Regions from separate parts of the Cupriavidus sp. 291-E7 genome, predicted to be linked through region 3. Evidence: predicted binding sites of a transcription regulator. Region 3 holds the regulator's gene; each other region holds the start of a gene.
What was found. The regulator FNR, encoded in region 3, switches genes on or off when oxygen is low (the NO sensors DNR and NnrR bind a similar motif). The targets are predictions, from matches to a motif close to TTGATNNNNATCAA.
Positions count from the first base shown of each region.

Region 1: a site for FNR is predicted at 1,502-1,515, ahead of AC3FLX_RS31465 (MBL fold metallo-hydrolase RNA specificity domain-containing protein). Genes of this name have one in related genera too.
Region 2: a site for FNR is predicted at 3,394-3,407, ahead of AC3FLX_RS18600 (fatty acid desaturase). Genes of this name have one in related genera too.

Region 1 is NZ_JBYOJV010000033.1:757-6,500, forward strand. It holds gene AC3FLX_RS31460 (thymidine phosphorylase family protein) at 1-1,365, opposite strand, end outside; gene AC3FLX_RS31465 (MBL fold metallo-hydrolase RNA specificity domain-containing protein) at 1,619-2,977, shown strand; gene AC3FLX_RS31470 (hypothetical protein) at 3,029-3,412, opposite strand; gene AC3FLX_RS31475 (helix-turn-helix domain-containing protein) at 3,643-4,410, opposite strand; gene AC3FLX_RS31480 (BON domain-containing protein) at 4,690-5,346, shown strand; partial or broken gene AC3FLX_RS31485 (zinc-dependent alcohol dehydrogenase family protein) at 5,389-5,744, opposite strand, start outside.
Region 2 is NZ_JBYOJV010000010.1:79,943-85,686, reverse strand. It holds gene AC3FLX_RS18610 (urate hydroxylase PuuD) at 1-1,073, shown strand, start outside; gene AC3FLX_RS18605 (TMEM165/GDT1 family protein) at 1,237-1,812, opposite strand; yybP-ykoY riboswitch at 1,843-2,054, opposite strand; gene AC3FLX_RS18600 (fatty acid desaturase) at 2,123-3,304, opposite strand; gene guaD (guanine deaminase) at 3,480-4,823, opposite strand; gene AC3FLX_RS18590 (adenosine deaminase) at 4,906-5,744, opposite strand, start outside.
Region 3 is NZ_JBYOJV010000008.1:248,508-254,251, reverse strand. It holds gene scpB (SMC-Scp complex subunit ScpB) at 1-509, opposite strand, end outside; gene AC3FLX_RS16465 (sulfite exporter TauE/SafE family protein) at 1,056-1,823, opposite strand; gene fnr (fumarate/nitrate reduction transcriptional regulator Fnr) at 1,909-2,634, shown strand; gene AC3FLX_RS16455 (hypothetical protein) at 2,715-2,960, opposite strand; gene AC3FLX_RS16450 (hypothetical protein) at 2,957-3,166, opposite strand; gene ccoG (cytochrome c oxidase accessory protein CcoG) at 3,214-4,707, opposite strand; gene ccoP (cytochrome-c oxidase, cbb3-type subunit III) at 4,768-5,685, opposite strand; gene AC3FLX_RS16435 (cbb3-type cytochrome oxidase subunit 3) at 5,691-5,744, opposite strand, start outside.

The sequences.
Region 1 (5,744 bases), on a different contig from region 3:
GGCCACCTGGTGGCGCGGCGCGCCCGCCAGCTTGGCGGTGCGCGCCAGGCGCCGGTTGTCGATGGTGGTGACGGTGCCGCTGTTTGGCGCCAGTACGTCGCGCCGGAACAGCGCCTCGCCCGGCACCGTCAGCCCGCCCTGCGCCTCGCAAATGGACTGGAACCTGGTCCAAGCCGCGCCAGTGTCAAGGATCTGCTCGGCTTTGGCCTGGCCTTCGCCCACCGTGGCCGCCCCGCAGAACTCCAGCAGCAAGCCAGACAGCAGCAGCGCGCGGCACCGCAGGTCGGTGGGCGCGTGGGCTTCGCGTCGCAACACGGCCAACACGTCGTGGGCCTCCAGCGCCGGACCAATGCCACGACCAATGGGCTGGGCGCCGTCGGTATGCACCATCATCACTTGCAGCCCGAACGCCGCCGCCACGCATTGCATGAAAGATCCCAGGCGCAGCAGGTCGGCTTCGGAACGCACCTTGGCCGTGGGGCCTACCGGGACATCGATCAGCACGTGCGTGGCCCCGGCAGCCACCTTCTTCGACAGGATCGACGCAATCAACTGGGCGTCGCTGTCGATATCGAGTGCGCGCTCCACGCGAATCATCACGTCGTCGGCCGGGCTCAGGTTCAGAGCGCCGCCCCACGCCAGCGCGCCGCCCGTGCGTTCCACTACGCGCCGCAGTTCGTGCACGTCCATTGTCACGCGCGTCAGCGTTTCCATTGTGTCTGCCGTGCCCGCTGGCGACGTGATCGCGCGTGACGAGGTCTTGGGAATCGTCAGCCCGGCGGCGGCGGCGATTGCCACGATGATCGGCGTGGTGCGATTGCCGGGCAGGCCGCCCACGCAATGCTTGTCAGCCACCACCTTGCAGCCCCAGTGCAATTGCTTCCCCGTGCCGATCATCGCGCGGGTCAGACCGATGACCTCCTGCTCGTTCATCCTGCCGCCCGCGCAGGCCGCCAGGAAGGCCGCGATCTGCATTTCCGTGTAGCGCTCGCCAGCAATGTCCTCGACGATGCCGGCCAGTTGTGCGTCGTCGATGGCCAGGCCATGAATCTTCGCGCGGACCGCGCGCAGCGACTCCAGGGCCGGCGCGTGCGTAATCTCGATGGCGTCGCCCTCACGCGCGCCCAGCTCCGCCGCAGCGCTCGCCGAGAGACTGGCCTGGTGGGTATGCAGCAGCGGGGCGCCCACCAGGTTCAGCGTGGCGATTAGCGTGCGCGCACCAATTCGCACTTGCACGCGTGCCTGCGCCGAAAATCCTTCGGCCCCGCACACCGGACAGTCGGGATGAAGGTAGATCACGTGCTCCTGCCACGTGTCGATACCGAGCGGCTTGAATACCAGCATGGCGGGGGAGAAGGGGAGCATCAACGGTCATCCCAGTATGGACGCCGGGCGCCGTCAATGAAATCAGGATGCGCTGAGCTGTCTGTAGGGCATGGATGACAGCCATCGCCGCAGCGGGTGCATCGCCCAGGCATTTTGCGCGAGAAGCGCCCGGAGGTTGATGAAAATCAAGCTGCCGCCCGGCATGCGATCCATCCTGAAAAACACAGTTGCCCGCGGTGCTGATCGCAAGGCATCCGGTTCGCGATGGCGCGGCATGGACAAGGGGATATCGATGAAAGTGCAATGTCTGGGCGCCACCGACACGGTGACCGGTTCCAAGTACGTCGTGGACACGGGACGCGTCCGCGTGATGGTGGATTGCGGCCTGTTTCAGGGATACAAAGCCCTGCGTCTGCGCAACTGGGATGTTCTCCCGGTCGATCCCGCCAGCTTGCATGCGGTAGTGCTGACCCACGCGCACATCGATCACAGTGGATACCTGCCTCTGCTGATCCGCAACGGATTCCGGGGACGCGTGTACTGCACGCTGGGGACCGCGCAATTGTGCGGTGTGCTGCTGCCAGACTGCGCGGCGCTGGCCGAGGAGGACGCGACGTATGCAAACCGAAAAGGGTTCTCGCGTCACGATCCGGCGATGCCGCTCTATACGCGCGCCGATGCCGAGCGCGCGGTGCATCGCCTGGAGGCGGTGCGATTCGACACGCGCGTGCCGGTGGGCGCGGGCATCGATGCCGAGTTCAGTCACGCCGGTCATATCATCGGCGCGGCCAGTGTCACCTTGCACGTGGATGGGCAGCGCCTGGTGTTCTCCGGCGATCTTGGGCGCCTGAACGATCCGGTGATGCGCGCGCCCGCCTTCCTGAAGCATGCCGACTGGCTGTTCGTGGAATCCACATACGGCGACCGGCGCCATCCCGACGTCGATCCCATCGACGCGCTGGGCGATATCGTCAGCCGTACGATCGACAGGGGCGGCACGCTCGTGATTCCGACCTTCGCCGTGGGCCGCGCGCAGTCATTGCTCTATTGCCTGTACCGACTCAGGCAACTGCGTCGGCTGCCGGACGTACCGATCTACCTGAACAGCCCTATGGCTATCGCGGCAACGACGATCTTTGCCCGTCATGTGTCCGAGCTGCGCATCGACGAGGCCAGCTGCGCAGGCGCTTGCGATATGGCGCGCCCCGTCACCAGCACCGAGGCATCTGTCCGCCTGAACGCGGACCGCAGTCCGAAGATCATCCTGGCAGGAAGCGGGATGGCCACCGGTGGCCGTGTGGTGCACCACCTGGAAGCGTTCGGCCCGGACCCGCGCAACACCATCCTGCTGTCTGGATTCCAGGCGCCCGGCACGCGCGGCGCCCGCCTGTACAGTGGCGCCAGGCAAATCCGGCTGCATGGCAAGGACATCGACATCCGCGCCGAAGTGACGCAGATCGAGAACCTGTCGGCCCACGCCGATACCGACGAATTGATGACCTGGCTGAAGGGATTCGAGCGCGCGCCGCGTCAGACGTTCGTCGTGCATGGCGAGCCGGCGGCCAGTGACGCGTTACGCCAGCGCATCGAACACGAGCTGAAGTGGCAGGTGACGATGCCCGAGTACCGCCAGAAGTATTCGCTGGAGTAGGGCGACAACATGACGCGATAAGGTTGCGAAAGGGAAATCGCGGATTTGAACTTATATGGAATGCTCGTCCTGGCCCATCCGAAGCTGGTGCTGCGCCACGAGCGCGCTCAGTTCTTCGAGCTTGGCCCGCGCGAGGCCAAGCGCCAGGGCGCTGTGCGGCTGCGGCACGCCGGCGGGCAGTATGCGCTGCACCGGACCGGGCGGCGCGTAGTCGCGCACGAGCACGAAGCCCTGGCTGTAGCCCTTGTCGGTGCGTTGCGTGTAGGCGCGCAGGTCGCAGTTGCAGACGCGCCTGAACAGGTCGTCGGCATCCGTCGGGGCGGCGCAATCCGGCTCGGGCGACGCGTCCGCTGCCGGCGCATCCGTGTGGAGCATGCCGGGCCAGCGCCGAAGCATCCATTGCGGCGCAACCCTCGACAGGGTCGGCACTCTCATGTTCGTCTCCTATTCTTGCCACCGGACACGCCGATATCGATGGTGTCGATGCGTGCGTGTAAGCCCTGGTTCAATATAGAAGCGAGCACGGAAAACATCTGATCCTGGTCAAGAAGATCGGAGGCCTACGTCGGGGATGAGCGATTTCTGCAGTTCGAGCACGCCTTGCCGGTACGCGTCGCCACGCACAGCGCGGCGTGCCCGCGTGGGTTGTCTGCACCGCGCGACGCTCAGACCTGTGCCAGCGCGTCCAGATCGAAGATTTCAATTTGCTTGCCGTCCACGCGGATCAGTCCTTCGCGTTGGAAGCGCGAGAACGTGCGGCTGACCGTTTCCAGCTTGATGCCGAGGTAGCTGCCGATTTCCTCGCGCGTCATCCGTAGCGTGAACGCATGCGCCGCGTAGCCCCTGGCGCGCAGGCGCCGCGAGACGTTGAGCAGGAAGGCAGCGACCCGACGCTCCGAAGGCATGCCAGACAGCAGCGTGGTCTGGCGGGATTCACGCACGATCTCCTGGCTCAGCAGCTTGTGCAACTGGCGCTGCACGCCGCGCATGTCGCGGCAAAGCAGTTCAAGCGGCGGAAACGGGATCACGCACACGGTGCTGTCTTCCAGTGCAACGGCATCGCAATCGTAGTGCTCGCCTGAGATGGCACCCAGCCCCAGCATATCGCCCGGTAACAGGTAGGCCGTAACGTGCTCGACACCTTCCTCATGGCCCGCCACCGTCTTGAACGATCCCGTGCGCAGCGTATAGAGGCACTGGAATCTGTCGCCCACACGGAACAGGTAGTCGCCGCGATGCACCATGCGCCACTGTCCGATGACCGATTCGAGCCTGGGCAGGTCGTCGTCATCGAGTCCCGCCGCCAGGCAGAGCGGCCGCAGGCTGCAATGGGCGCATCTGGGTGTCAGGGCCATGACCTGCGCTGGTGGCGCGTAGGCTTCTGGGTAGGGCATTGGCACGGCCGTGCGCAACTGTATTATCTGGTGCAGCATGTCATCCCCTTTGCTGGTCGAAGCGCTGGCTGTATGTCGGCGTCGGTATTCGGTGTCTCCCGATTTGCCTGGAGTATTGGCCACGGCTGGTCCGGCCGAAATCAGCCGTGGCTGAGAGGTGGGTCAGATTGTGCTGAGCGCGTGTCAGGAAAACCTGACACGCGCTTGCCCGCCGAATCCGCGTTCGCCCGGCGCGGCCTTGCGCCAACGCAAAGCCGCGCATCGTATTACGCCTAGAGTCATTGAGAGGCAATACGCGGACAGGCATAAGGGGGGGAGATGAAAGGCGATATTCAACTGAAGCAGGACGTGCTTGACGAGCTTGCCTGGGACCCGGAAGTCGACGAGCGAGAGGTCGGCGTGCAGGTGAGGGACGGCATCGTCACGCTCACCGGGAGTCTACGGTCATTCCATGCCAAGCGTTGCGCCGAGCGGGCCGCGCGGCGCGTGGCGGGCGTGCGCGCAATTGCCGTGGAACTGGAAGTGGTGCTGCCGGGTGACGCCGTGCGGACCGACGCCGATATCGCCTGGGCCGTGGAAAACGCACTGACGTGGAATTCGGTGGTGCCCGCCGGCCAGCTCGGCGTGGTAGTGGAGCGCGGCATGGTGACGCTCTCGGGTGAAGTGGACTGGGACTACCAGCGTCGTGCCGCGGCCGATACGGTGCGCCGCCTCAACGGCGTGCGCGGCATCGTGAACCAGATCGTGCTGCGCCCCCGGACCAGCGCGCCCGACGTGCAGCAGCGCATCGAGGATGCCATGCGGCGCCAGGCGGCGCGCGATGCGCGGCATGTGAAGGTCATCGTCAAGGATGGCGTGGTCACGCTGTCGGGCCATGTGACGTCGCTGGCCGAACGGCAGGCGGCGTTCAACGCCGCGTGGATCGCGCCGGGCGTGATGAAGGTGGTGGACGATATCCAGGTGCTGCCGCAGTAGCGTTGCCGTGGCGCAAGGCGTGCGCCATCGCGCGTTCAGCGCTCAGATGCGCAGGACGGCGGCACCGGCAAGCCGTCCCGCGCGCATGTCGTCGAGTGCCTTGCCGGCATCGCGCAGCGGATAGACCGTGGTGTGTACCTGGATCGGCAGGCTGGCGGCCACCTGCATGAGCCCCACGCCATCCTCGCGCGTGAGATTGGCAACGGACACGATGTGCCGCTCTTCCCAAAGCTGCCGATACGGGAACGACGGAATATCGCTCATGTGGATGCCGCCACATACGACGACGCCACCCTTGTCCGTGGCACCCAGCGCGGCCGGCACCAGTGCGCCGTCCGACGCGAAGATCAGTGCCGCATCCAGCACAGTTGGCGGCGGTTCCAGGCTGCTGCCCGCCC
Region 2 (5,744 bases), on a different contig from region 3:
GTCTGAAGGACAAGGGCGTCGATGGTGAGTTGTGGGCCGTGCACGGGGGCGGTTTCTACAACCCGCAGAAGTACCTGACCGCACCGAAGTCGCTGCCCGAGAACCTGCACTGGTTCTACTGGGAGTCGTACTCCACGTGGATGAGCGGCTTCGCGCTGCTGGTGGTGCTGTACCTGTTCAACGCCAGCACGTTCCTGATCGACAAGAACGTCTTCGACATGTCGCCCGGCGCGGCCGTGGGCTTTGCCGTGTCGTACCTGATCGTGGGCTGGGTCGTGTATGACGCCATCTGCCGCATCTTCGGCAAGAGCGACAAGACGGTGGGCATGCTGGTGGCGATCTATGTGGCCGTGGCCGCTTACGTGGCCTGCCATATCTTCTCGGGCCGCGCGGCATTCCTGCTGACCGGCGCGATGATTGCCACGATCATGAGCGCGAATGTGCTGTTCTGGATCATTCCGGGCCAGCGCAAGGTGGTGGCGGCACTGAAGGCTGGCCAGCCAGTGGACCCGATCCACGGCAAGCGCGGCAAGCAGCGCAGCGTGCACAACACCTACTTCACGCTGCCGGTGCTGTTCGCGATGCTGTCGAACCACTACAGCATGACCTACGCGGCCAAGAACAACTGGCTGGTGCTGATTATGGTCATGCTGGCCGGTGTGCTGATCCGCCAGTTCTTCATCCTGAAGCATAAGGGCAAGATCAACATCGCGTGGCCGGCCGCCGGTGTGGCGTGCCTGGGCCTGGTCGCATTCCTGATTGCGCCACAGCCGCGCCAGCAGGTGGCCAGCAATGGTGATGCCGCCGCCAATGCGGTGAGCTTCGTGAAGGTGCAGGAAATCATGAACTCGCGCTGCGTACAGTGCCATGCGGAGCAGCCGAAGATGATGCCGACGGCCGCCAAGGGCATCAAGCTCGACAGCGTCGATGGCATCAAGTCTCACGCTCAGCTGATCTACCAGCAGGCCGTGCAGCAGAAGGCCATGCCGCTGGGTAACGTCACCCAGATTACGGACGATGAGCGCGCGCTGCTGGGCCAGTGGTTCGAGGGCGGCGCCAAGACTACCAACTGATTTGACCGGGCATCGGTGATCGACGGTCCGGAGGCTGCGCAGTCAGCAGCCGGCTGTTCCGGACCGGCGAGGGTTTGAGCGGGGCTTCGTGCCCCGTTTTTTTATTTTCTTTCCCGATGCGCGCGGCCCGTTCCAGGGATGCGTGCAGCTGTGGTGTCCGTGGTTAGCCGCCGACGTTGAACAGCGCCAACAGACCCAGTACCAGGAAGATGGCGGCCGCGATCTTGTGCACCAGTCCGATCGGCATCTTGTTGGCGAACTTGTCGCCCAGCAGGACGGCCGGGGCATTGGCCAGCATCATGCCGAACGTGGTACCGGCGACGACGGCGATAACTTCGCCGTGGAAACGCGCGGCCAGTGCCACGGTGGCGATCTGCGTCTTGTCGCCCATCTCCGCAAAGAAGAAGGCCACGATCGTCGTGCCCAGGATGCCCAGTGCGCCCTTGACCGGTTTGGCTTCCTCGGCGTCGTCGAGCTTGTCGGGAATCAGCATCCAGCCGGCCATCGCAATGAAGCCGAGGCCGAGAATCCAGCGCAACAGATCGGCGCCCAGCACGCCGGTGATCCAGCCGCCGAGTGCGCCGGCAAAGCCGTGATTCACCAGTGTGGCGATCAGGATGCCCAGGATGATGGGAAGGGGTTTGCGATACCGCGCGGCCAGAACGAGCGACAGCAGCTGCGTCTTGTCGCCCATTTCAGCGAGCGCGACGATACCTGTGGAGACGAGGAACGATTCCATTTTTTTATGGGTGTAACAACCGGGCCGCAAACGCATCTCGCGAGATGCCAATGACGCACACCTTTCCCGGCCCGGCCAGAAAGGTATGGTCATCGGTCTCGCCAGGCGCTGGACACAAGGTCCGGAGCTGCGCACGCCATAACCGCATTGCGGTCAAGTCTGTTGACGTACGCCCCTGTCTTCCGGGTGCCGCATTGCGCGGCGCGGTGAGATCAGGGCGGCTACTCCCCAATGGAAGTCCGCATTGTAGCCAGACCGACGGGTAATGTCCATCGGTCTGGCGCTATTACTATGGTTTTGCGAATGATTCTCAGGCAGGCACGGGGCTGTTTTCGCTGGTCTGGCGACCGCGGAAATCTGTCCAGCACAGCGACTTGAAGTCGTAGAGCTTGCAGTGACGGGCGGTCTGGAAATACCAGCGCCAAGAGAAGTTCTCGATGATGATGCGGCCCGGCAGCGCATGTTCCAGCAGTGCTTGTGCGCGCTTGAGCTGGTACAGCGGAATGCTCATGTCCACGTGGTGCGCCGTGTGCTCCATGATGTGGTGGAGCGCCGCGCCGATTCCCATGCCGAAGCGCAGGTGCACGGTAGTGGAGACGAACGGCTGGGCCTTCGACCACATCGCCTTGGTGTCATACCACGCCACGCTGGTATGCGTGTGGTGGACGTAAAGCACAAAGCCGACCGTGGTATTCCAGACCAGGAACGGCAGCACGAAGCCGGTGCCGATCATCAGCAGCACCGATTGACCGGTGGCGACGGCCAGCCAGGCCAGCGCGCCGATCCACAGCGCGCCGAAGGCGGCGACCAGTGCGCAGTCCCACATGAAGATCGCGCGGCGCGTAGCCATCTGGCGCTTGCTCGGGAAGAACAGCTTGAACCACCAGATCTCGATCAGGTAATACAGGCCCGCGCCAAAGCCATTGCGGTAGATGCGCTCCATCACGCGGCGACGGCGCGGCAGTGCGCGGAATTCCTCCAGCGAGTACGGCGCCCAGACGAAATCGAAACCCTTCAGGTTGGTGTAGCCGTGATGCACGACGTTATGGCCCACTTCCCACAGGCTGTACGGCGTCAGCGATGGCAGGAAGGTCAGCCGGCCCAGCCACTTGTTCAGCCTGCGGTTGGCCGTCAGGCTCTGGTGGCAGGCGTCGTGGCCGATGATGAACAGGCGCGCGATGATCAGGCCGGCCAGCACGCCCAGGCCAACCTTGGCCCACCATGCCGACAGCAGCACCACGCCAGCCAGCACGGCCGCGAACAGCGCGTAGTCGAAGGCGAACAGCATCAGCGCGCGCGGCGTGCTGCGGTCCCCGAGCGGGATCAGCCAGCTGCGGATGGTCTTGCGGTTGGGAAACGGTGCCTCGAAGGCGATGGGTTCCGGCATCGGTACGTTGCCGGAAGGGCGGGTCTGGCGGGTCTGGCCGGGGGCGGCAGCCGTGCCGATGGCTTCGGCATCGGCAGCGGAAAGAGTGTCGGATCGGGCAGTCATCGATTGTCCAGCGAGTCGGAATGCAGTGGCGCCCAGTCTTCGGAGGGCGCACGAATGCGACAGACTAGAAGGGTTTGATGACGATTGTGTTGATTCCAGTCAATACAGGACATCTAAAAGGGGCTTTTCGTGCGCGTGCGCCCGGAAAGCCCCTTCACGACGGGGCCGAACGTGGTCAGGCCGCTGCCGGCGCGGCGGCCGTGGTCTGCTCGCCCATGATGTACACGCTGTCGATGACGCGGTCGTCGCCCAGCATGGCAAACGCGAACAGTTGCTCTTCGAGCGAATCAGAGCGATGGCTGCGCCGGGCGATCAGCGGGGTGGCGTCGGGGTCCAGCACGAGGAAGTCCGCCTCGCAGCCGACCTCGAAGCTGCCGATACGGTCCTGCCAGCCCAGCGCCTCGGCCGCGGCTCGCGTGGCCAGATAGAACATGCGCAGCGCGGTCAGGTGGTAGCCGCCCATGCGTGCCACCTTGTGCGCGGCATTCATCGTACGGAACATCGAGAACGACGTGCCGCCGCCTACGTCGGTGGCCAGCGTCACGTTCAGGCGATTGGCGTCGGACTGGTGGAAGTCATAGAAGCCGCTGCCCAGGAACAGGTTCGACGTGGGGCAGTGCGCCACGGCCGCGCCGCTATCAGCCAGGCGACGGCGGTCCTCGGGGTCGAGATAGATCGCATGGCCGTAAAACGCGCCGGGACGCAGCAGGTTGTATCGGTCGTAGACGTCCAGGTAGCTGCGCGCATCGGGGAACAGCTCGGCGACCCACTTCACCTCGTCGCGGTTTTCGGCCACGTGCGTCTGGATAAAGACGTCCGAATGGGCGCGGGCCAGTTCACCGCAGGCGGCCAGTTGCGCCTCGGTCGACGTCGGCGCAAAGCGCGGCGTAATCGCATAGGCCAGCCGGTCCTTGCCATGCCATTTCGAAATCAGATCGGCCGAATCGCGCGCGCCGGACTCGGCGGTGTCGCGCAGGAATTCGGGGCAGTTGCGATCCATCAGCACCTTGCCGGTGATCATGCGCATGTTGCGCGCCTGGCTGGCCGAAAAAAGCGCGTCGGCCGATGCGGCGTGCACCGTGCTCCAGACCATCGCCGTGGTAGTGCCGTTGCGCAGCAGCTCGTCGGTGAAGAAATCCGCCACGCCGCGTGCGTAGGTGGCATCGCTGAAGCGGCGCTCTTCGGGAAAGGTGTAGGTGTCCAGCCAGTGCAGCAGGCCCGGCGACGGCGACGCGATGATGTCGGTCTGCGGATAGTGGATATGCGTGTCGATAAAGCCGGGCACGATCAGCTTGCCGCGATGGTCCGCCATTTCGGCGCCAGCGGGAATTTCTTGCGCCAGGCTTTCGTAAGATCCGACGGCGGCAATGCGCCCGGCAGTCACGATCATCAGTCCGTCTTCCCAATACTGATAGGCATCCTCATGGAACTGCGGATCGCGCAGGAAATGCAGGATGCGGCCACGGATGGCGCGGGTGACGGCACCGGTGGTGCGCGAAGCGGGGGAAGTCGTCGTCATCATCTTGTCTCGGGGCGGCCGGTGCCCGCCCGCGCCATTCAGGCAGCGGGCGCGGCATCCGGCGTTCTGGGTATGCGCCCGGTCAGGCTGTGGAACTCACATTGACCGTTGCGGGCGGTTGCGAAGGCGTGGCCGACCAGAAGTGATCGACCTCCGCCAGGAATTCGGCCTTCTGCGTGTCGGGCAGGAAGGCCGCTTCAAAACTGTTGCGGGCCAGCTTGTGGGCGTCGGCGGCGTCCAGCGGCAGCGCTTCGAACGTTGCCTCCCAGTTGGCGTTCATATAGCCGCCAAAATAGGCCGGATCGTCCGAGTGCAGCGTCACGGCCACGCCGGCATCGAGCAATTGCTTCAGCGAATGGTCGCGCAGGTCCGGATATACCTTCAGCTTCTGGTTCGACAGCGGGCACACGGTCAGCGCGATGCGTTCGCGCGCCAGCCGTTGCACGAGCGCTTCGTCATCGATCGCGCGCACGCCATGATCGATCCGCTCGACCTTGAGGATGTCCAGCGCGTCCGTCACGTATTGCGCGGGACCTTCCTCGCCAGCGTGCGCCACCAGGTGCAGGCCGAGCGTCTTTGCCTTGGCGAAGACGCGGGCGAACTTCTCCGGCGGATTGCCGCGTTCGGACGAATCCAGGCCGACACCGACAAACCGGTCGCGATAGGGCAGGGCCGCGTCGAGCGTGGCGAATGCGTCGTCCTCGGACAGATGGCGCAGGAAGCAGAGAATCAGGCTGCTCGAAAAATCGTATTCGGTACGTGCCTGCGCCAGTGCATCGGAAATGCCGTCGATGACGATGCCGATCGGCACGCCGCGCTCGGTATGGGTCTGCGGATCGAAGAAGATCTCGGCATGGCGGACGTTGTCGGCAACGGCGCGCTTGATGTAGTCCATCGTCATGTCGAAGAAATCTTCCTCGG
Region 3 (5,744 bases):
GCGTCTTCGAGCGGCGGCAGTTCGTCGAGAGACCGCAAACCCAGATCGTCCAGGAACGCCTTGGTCGTCGCATACAGCGCCGGGCGGCCCGGCACGTCGCGATGGCCAATGACCTCGATCCAGCTTCGATCCTCGAGCTTTTTCACCACGTCCGTACTGACCGTCACGCCACGGATTTCCTCGATGTCGCCACGCGTGACCGGCTGCCGATACGCGATGATCGCCAGCGTTTCCATGACGGCGCGCGAGTACTTCGGCGGCTTCTCGGGATTCAACCGGTCCAGGAATTCGCGCATCTCCGGGCGGCTCTGGAAACGCCAGCCACTGGCCAATGCCACGAGCTCGACCCCGCGCTGCTGCCAGTCCTTGCGCAGCTCATCGAGCAGCACACGGATGGTGTCGGCACCGACGTCGTCGGCAAACAGCCGTCGCAGATCGCCAACGCGCAACGGCTCCTGCGCACAGATCAGCGCGGTCTCGAGGACGATCTTCGCCTCTTGGGTATTCATGTGATTGCGTGCAGCCTGTCTTTGCACCTGCTCCCGGACGAATCCCGGAGCACTGGAGATTGCAGATACAGCGAGGCCGAAGCCCGCCATCTCATCGCGCAGCCAACTCGCATGCCTATCGCAGCGCAGCCGTGCACCTCGTTCTTTGCATCGAATTGCCGGGTCGGTCCGGCAGGAGATCGTCCGGGGCTGGCCAGTTTCACCAATCGACGGACCTCTTGCGTCGCGCCTTCTCCCTTCGGGGCGGACATTCGCCTGGGCCACCGGATGGCCAAGACGGCAAGAAACAAAACGGTATCGGCTCGGGGCAACATCGCCCTGGCCGGCGCCACCTTCCCAACCGCCGCCGGTCTTTTAACCAGATCTTTTGAACCGGATGAACTGTAGAGACGTTGCCGGCGCACCGGAGTGACCGGAAACCTGGGCACGCGTCCCAGATCAGGGAAGCGGCCCGGCGACGCAAAAAGCATGGTGCGGCGCGATACCGTGGTTCTCGGGATTGTATGGCATTCCCGGCCCCGCCCGCAACCCGGCACTGTGGCCGATTCAGAACACCACGCAAAAGCCGTGTTGCGCCAACGTATCAGGGAGCCAGATCGAACGGGCCACGCCCAGCATGCCGAACCCGATCACCACGATGGCTGCGCCCATCCGTATGGCCGGTTTGCGGGAAAGCTGGCGCAGGTATCCGGACAAGCCCGAGATCACCAGCAGGTTCGGTAATGTGCCGAGTCCGAAGGCACCCATCACGAGCGCACCTGACGTGGCATTGCCGGCCAGCAACGCCAGAGCGAGTGCGCTGTAGACCATCCCGCACGGTACCAGACCCCAGGCCAGCCCCATGCCATAGCGGCGCGCCATCGGCATGGCCCGTTGACGCGGCCGCAAGCTCGCCGGCAAGCGAGCACTCATCGATCGAACATGTTGCACCACGTGCACGGCTGCCAGAGACGCCAGCCGTTCGATCCAGTCGGCTCGCATCACGCGTCCGCGCAACAACCACGCGCCCGTGACAATCAGCATCACACTGCCCAACGCGTAGAGCCATCGCTGCAACGGCAGATACTCCTGGCGCCATACGGTCGCGCCCACCGCTCCCATCGCCGCGCCAAGCAGCATGTACGTAGTGATGCGGCCAACATGCATGACGCACAGCTCGGCCCACCAGTGTCGCGGCGAGCGATGTATGAAAACAGCCACAGTGCGGGGCTGTTTTTGCTCCGCAGCAATAGCAATTCCTCCACACATGGCAGCGCAATGCATACCACCGAGCAAAGCCATAAGAAAAACGCTTAAAAGCACACCAAATGGCAACTGTTCCTCGCTTCTGCGTCACTCGACACTGTAAAATGCCTGCATCGCGCCCTCGCTGCAAGCGCATTCATAACGAGCACTTCAATTGTTGACTTCCATTCCCGTCACCGAGATGTCGCCCCGTTGTTCCACGTGTGCAATGGGCCAGCTTTGCCTGCCCGTCGGCATGTCGCAACAAGACCTGGCGAAAATGGACACGCTCGTTCAGGAACGTGTGCGTGTCCATAAGGGCGAAACGCTTTACCGCATGGGCGAACCGCTCAGCGCGGTCTATGCCATTCGCTTTGGCACACTGAAGACGCACGTCACGATGGAAGACGGGCGCACCCAGATCACCGGTTTCCACTTGCCCGGCGAAGTCATCGGTCTCGACGGCCTGGGCGAGATGCAACACGCATCCGACGCCACCGCGCTGGAAGACACCGAAGTCTGCGTCGTGCGTTACGACGACCTGCAATCGCTGTCGGGCAGCCTGCCTTCTCTGCAGGGCCAGTTCCTGCGGCTGATGAGCAAGGAGATCTCGCAAGACCAGGTCATGCTGATCACGCTTGGCTCGATGCGCGCGGAAGAGCGGCTTGCTGCTTTTCTCGTGAACATGTCCGAACGACTTTCGGCACGCGGTTACTCCTCCACCGAGTTCGTGCTGCGCATGAGCCGCGAGGAAATCGGTAGTTACCTTGGCCTGAAGCTCGAGACCGTCAGCCGTCTGTTCTCGCGCTTCGCTGAAGCGGGCCTGATCCAGATTCGTCAGCGACATGTGAAACTGGTCGACATGGCAGGCATCAAGCAGGTGTATAGCCGCTCCTGCTGACACGCGCTACATCTCATACCGAGCACCGTGACAAAGGCCGCACCGGGACGTATCCGGTGCGGCCTTTCTGTTTAATGTTGCTATTCGAGTTCATCGGTATCGCTGAGCTTCACCGGCATCGTGTACAACGTGAGTCCGCTCGATAGCGCACAGAACAGCCACGCCACCAGGAAACCCACGGTGTAGATCGCTTGCCGCGATGCTTCAACCGGATGCCCGAAGAAATTGAGATCTCCGGGGTCCACTACCGAGAACACCACCGCTGTGGCCGCACCGCCCATCAGAAACGCCGGCCATAACACCCACATCAGCCAGCGTAGTCTCATGGGCGCCTCGCTGACGGCTCACTCCGACTCGCGCCGACTTTTTCGACTACCAGGCCGTGACGAGCGGCATCTGCAACCGGTTTGTCGGCGTGGCTGTTGGCCAGCCAGATCGTAATGCCGCAACCAACCATCGCCAACAGCGGGCCGCTCATCAGGATCCAGGGCCAGGGTTCCCTGTACCAGGGTTTTGCGGGGTGTGGGGTCATTGCGCTCTCCTATTGGCATCCGTCCCTCTTCGCAATCTGTGACAGCATCACAGATTGCGAGGGACGATGAAACTCGTGCTTTGCCGGATATTCACCTCGCGCGCGGCTTCGGTCTCGGCAGTGACCGTCACCTCGATCTTGTGCGTCCCTTGCGCGGCATCATCGATCGGCACGCGAATCCGGATCGGCAGCAACCGGTTCGACGTAGGCGACAGCGCTTCGGCGGCATGGTCGTATTCGACCGTCAGCCCCTTCAGATCGTCGCTCTGCGCCTGCACACGGATCTTCATCGGCGCCTCAGTCGCGTTGATCAGTTGGAGCCGATACACGTTCTCGATCCAGCGTCCTTCCACTTCGCGCCCGAGCGCGCCGCGGTCACGAATGATGTCGACCTTCAGCGGTGTACGCATGGCCAGCGACACAACGAATCCCGCGCACAGCGCCAGCCAGATCATGGTGTAGACGATGGTGCGCGGGCGCAGCAGACGCTTGCGGGCATCGGTGACCGACAGCTTCTTGCGCATGGCGTTCTCCGACGTGTACCGGATCAGTCCACGTGGATACTCCATCTTGTCCATCACTTGATTACAGGCGTCGATACACGCACCGCAGCCAATGCACTCATACTGCAACCCATCGCGGATATCGATGCCGGTCGGGCATACCTGCACGCAAATGCTGCAGTTCACGCAATCGCCCAAGCCGGCTGCCTGGTGATCGGTCTTGCGCGAGCGGCTGCCGCGCGGCTCGCCACGCCCCACGTCGTAGGTCACGACGTAGGTATCGCGATCCACCATCACGCTTTGGAAGCGCGCGTACGGGCACATGTACTTGCAAACCTGCTCGCGCATGAACCCGGCGTTGCCCCATGTTGCGAATGCGTAGAACAGCATCCAGAAGGCTTGCCAAGGACCCAGCGTCCAGTGCAGAACCTCGCCACCGAGTTCGCGTATCGGCGCGAAGTAGCCAATGAACGTGAAGCCCGTCCACAGTGCAATCAGAATCCACAGCGTGTGCTTGGTGGCCTTGAGTCGAAGCTTGCGCAGACTCCACGGATCGCCATCCAGGCGGATGCGTGCGATGCGGTCGCCTTCCACCCGCCGCTCGATCCACATGAAGATCTCGGTATAGACCGTCTGCGGGCACGCATAGCCGCAGAACAGCCGACCCGCAATGGCCGTGAAGAGGAATAGCGAAAGCGCCGAGATGACCAGCAGCACGGCCAGGTAGATCACATCCTGCGGCCAGAGCACCAGCCCAAAGATGTAGAACTTCCGGGCACCGAGATCGAACAGCACGGCCTGCCGGTCGTTCCATTGCAGCCAGGGCGTGCCGTAGTAGACGAGTTGCGTGAGGATGACCAGCCAGACGCGCCAGCTGGAGAATGCACCCGTGATCGAGCGCGGATAGATCTTGCGCCGGACTTCGTACAGCGCTTCTTCGGTTGCCTCAGCCGCCGTCTTGGGCGGCGGCGCAGGCCGCCAGGCCGCGGCCTCATTGGAGTCGCGGGTTGTGGGGGGAGATTCCAGGGGCGCGTTCATTGTTCAGCCCTCATGCCCCCGGCACAGGCGGCACGCCGCACTGCGCCGGGGAGCGGTTTGTCATTGCCCTGCCGGTGCTGCCGAATTGGACAGACCCCAGACATAAGCCGTCAGCATGCGAATGCGCTCAGGTGTCAGGATTTCCTCATGCGCCGGCATGTGGCCGTTGTGGCCCTTCAGGATGGCGTCAACGATCGAGCCTTCCGAACTGCCGTACAGCCAGACCTTGTCGGACAGATTGGGCGCACCCAGTGCCTGATTGCCCTTGCCGCTGGCGCCGTGACAAGCCGCACAGGTCGACTTGAACGTGCTCTCTCCGCGCGACGCACGGATCGGGTCGTATGCCAGTCCCGACAGCGATCGCACATACTGCGCCGTGTCGCCGGCCTGCTTGGCGTCGATGGTGCCGGCAAACGGCGGCATCATGCCGTTGCGGCCCTTGGCGATCGTCTGCTGGATCGTGTCCGGGTCGCCACCGTAGAGCCAATCGTTATCGGTCAGGTTCGGAAAACCGCGGCTGCCCCGTGCATCGGAGCCATGACATTGCGCGCAGTAGTTCAGGAACAGTCGCTGGCCGATCTCACGGGCATCAGGATCCGCGGCAACCTGCTTGACGTCCATCTTCAGATACTTGGCGTAGATCTCGTGCTGCATCTTCTCGGCAGCCTGCCGGTGCGCGGCAAGTTCATCCTGCGTCGAGAACTTCAGTGCGCCCGCGTACGAACCCAGCCCCGGATACAGGATCAGGTACCCCACGCTGAAGATGCAGGCCAGCAGGAACATCCACATCCACCAGCGTGGCAGCGGATTGTTCAGTTCGCGCAGGTCATCATCCCATACGTGCCCGGTATCGTCAGTGGTACTGACGCCCTTTGGCATCTTGCGCTGGGAGAACAGCAGCCACACACACCAGACGATACCGATGAGCGCAATGGCCGCGATGTAGTAGCTCCAGAAATCGGAAATGAAATCGCTCATGGTTACTAATTCCGGCTTGGATTATTGGTTTCATCGGGCAAGGCGAACGGCAGCATCGC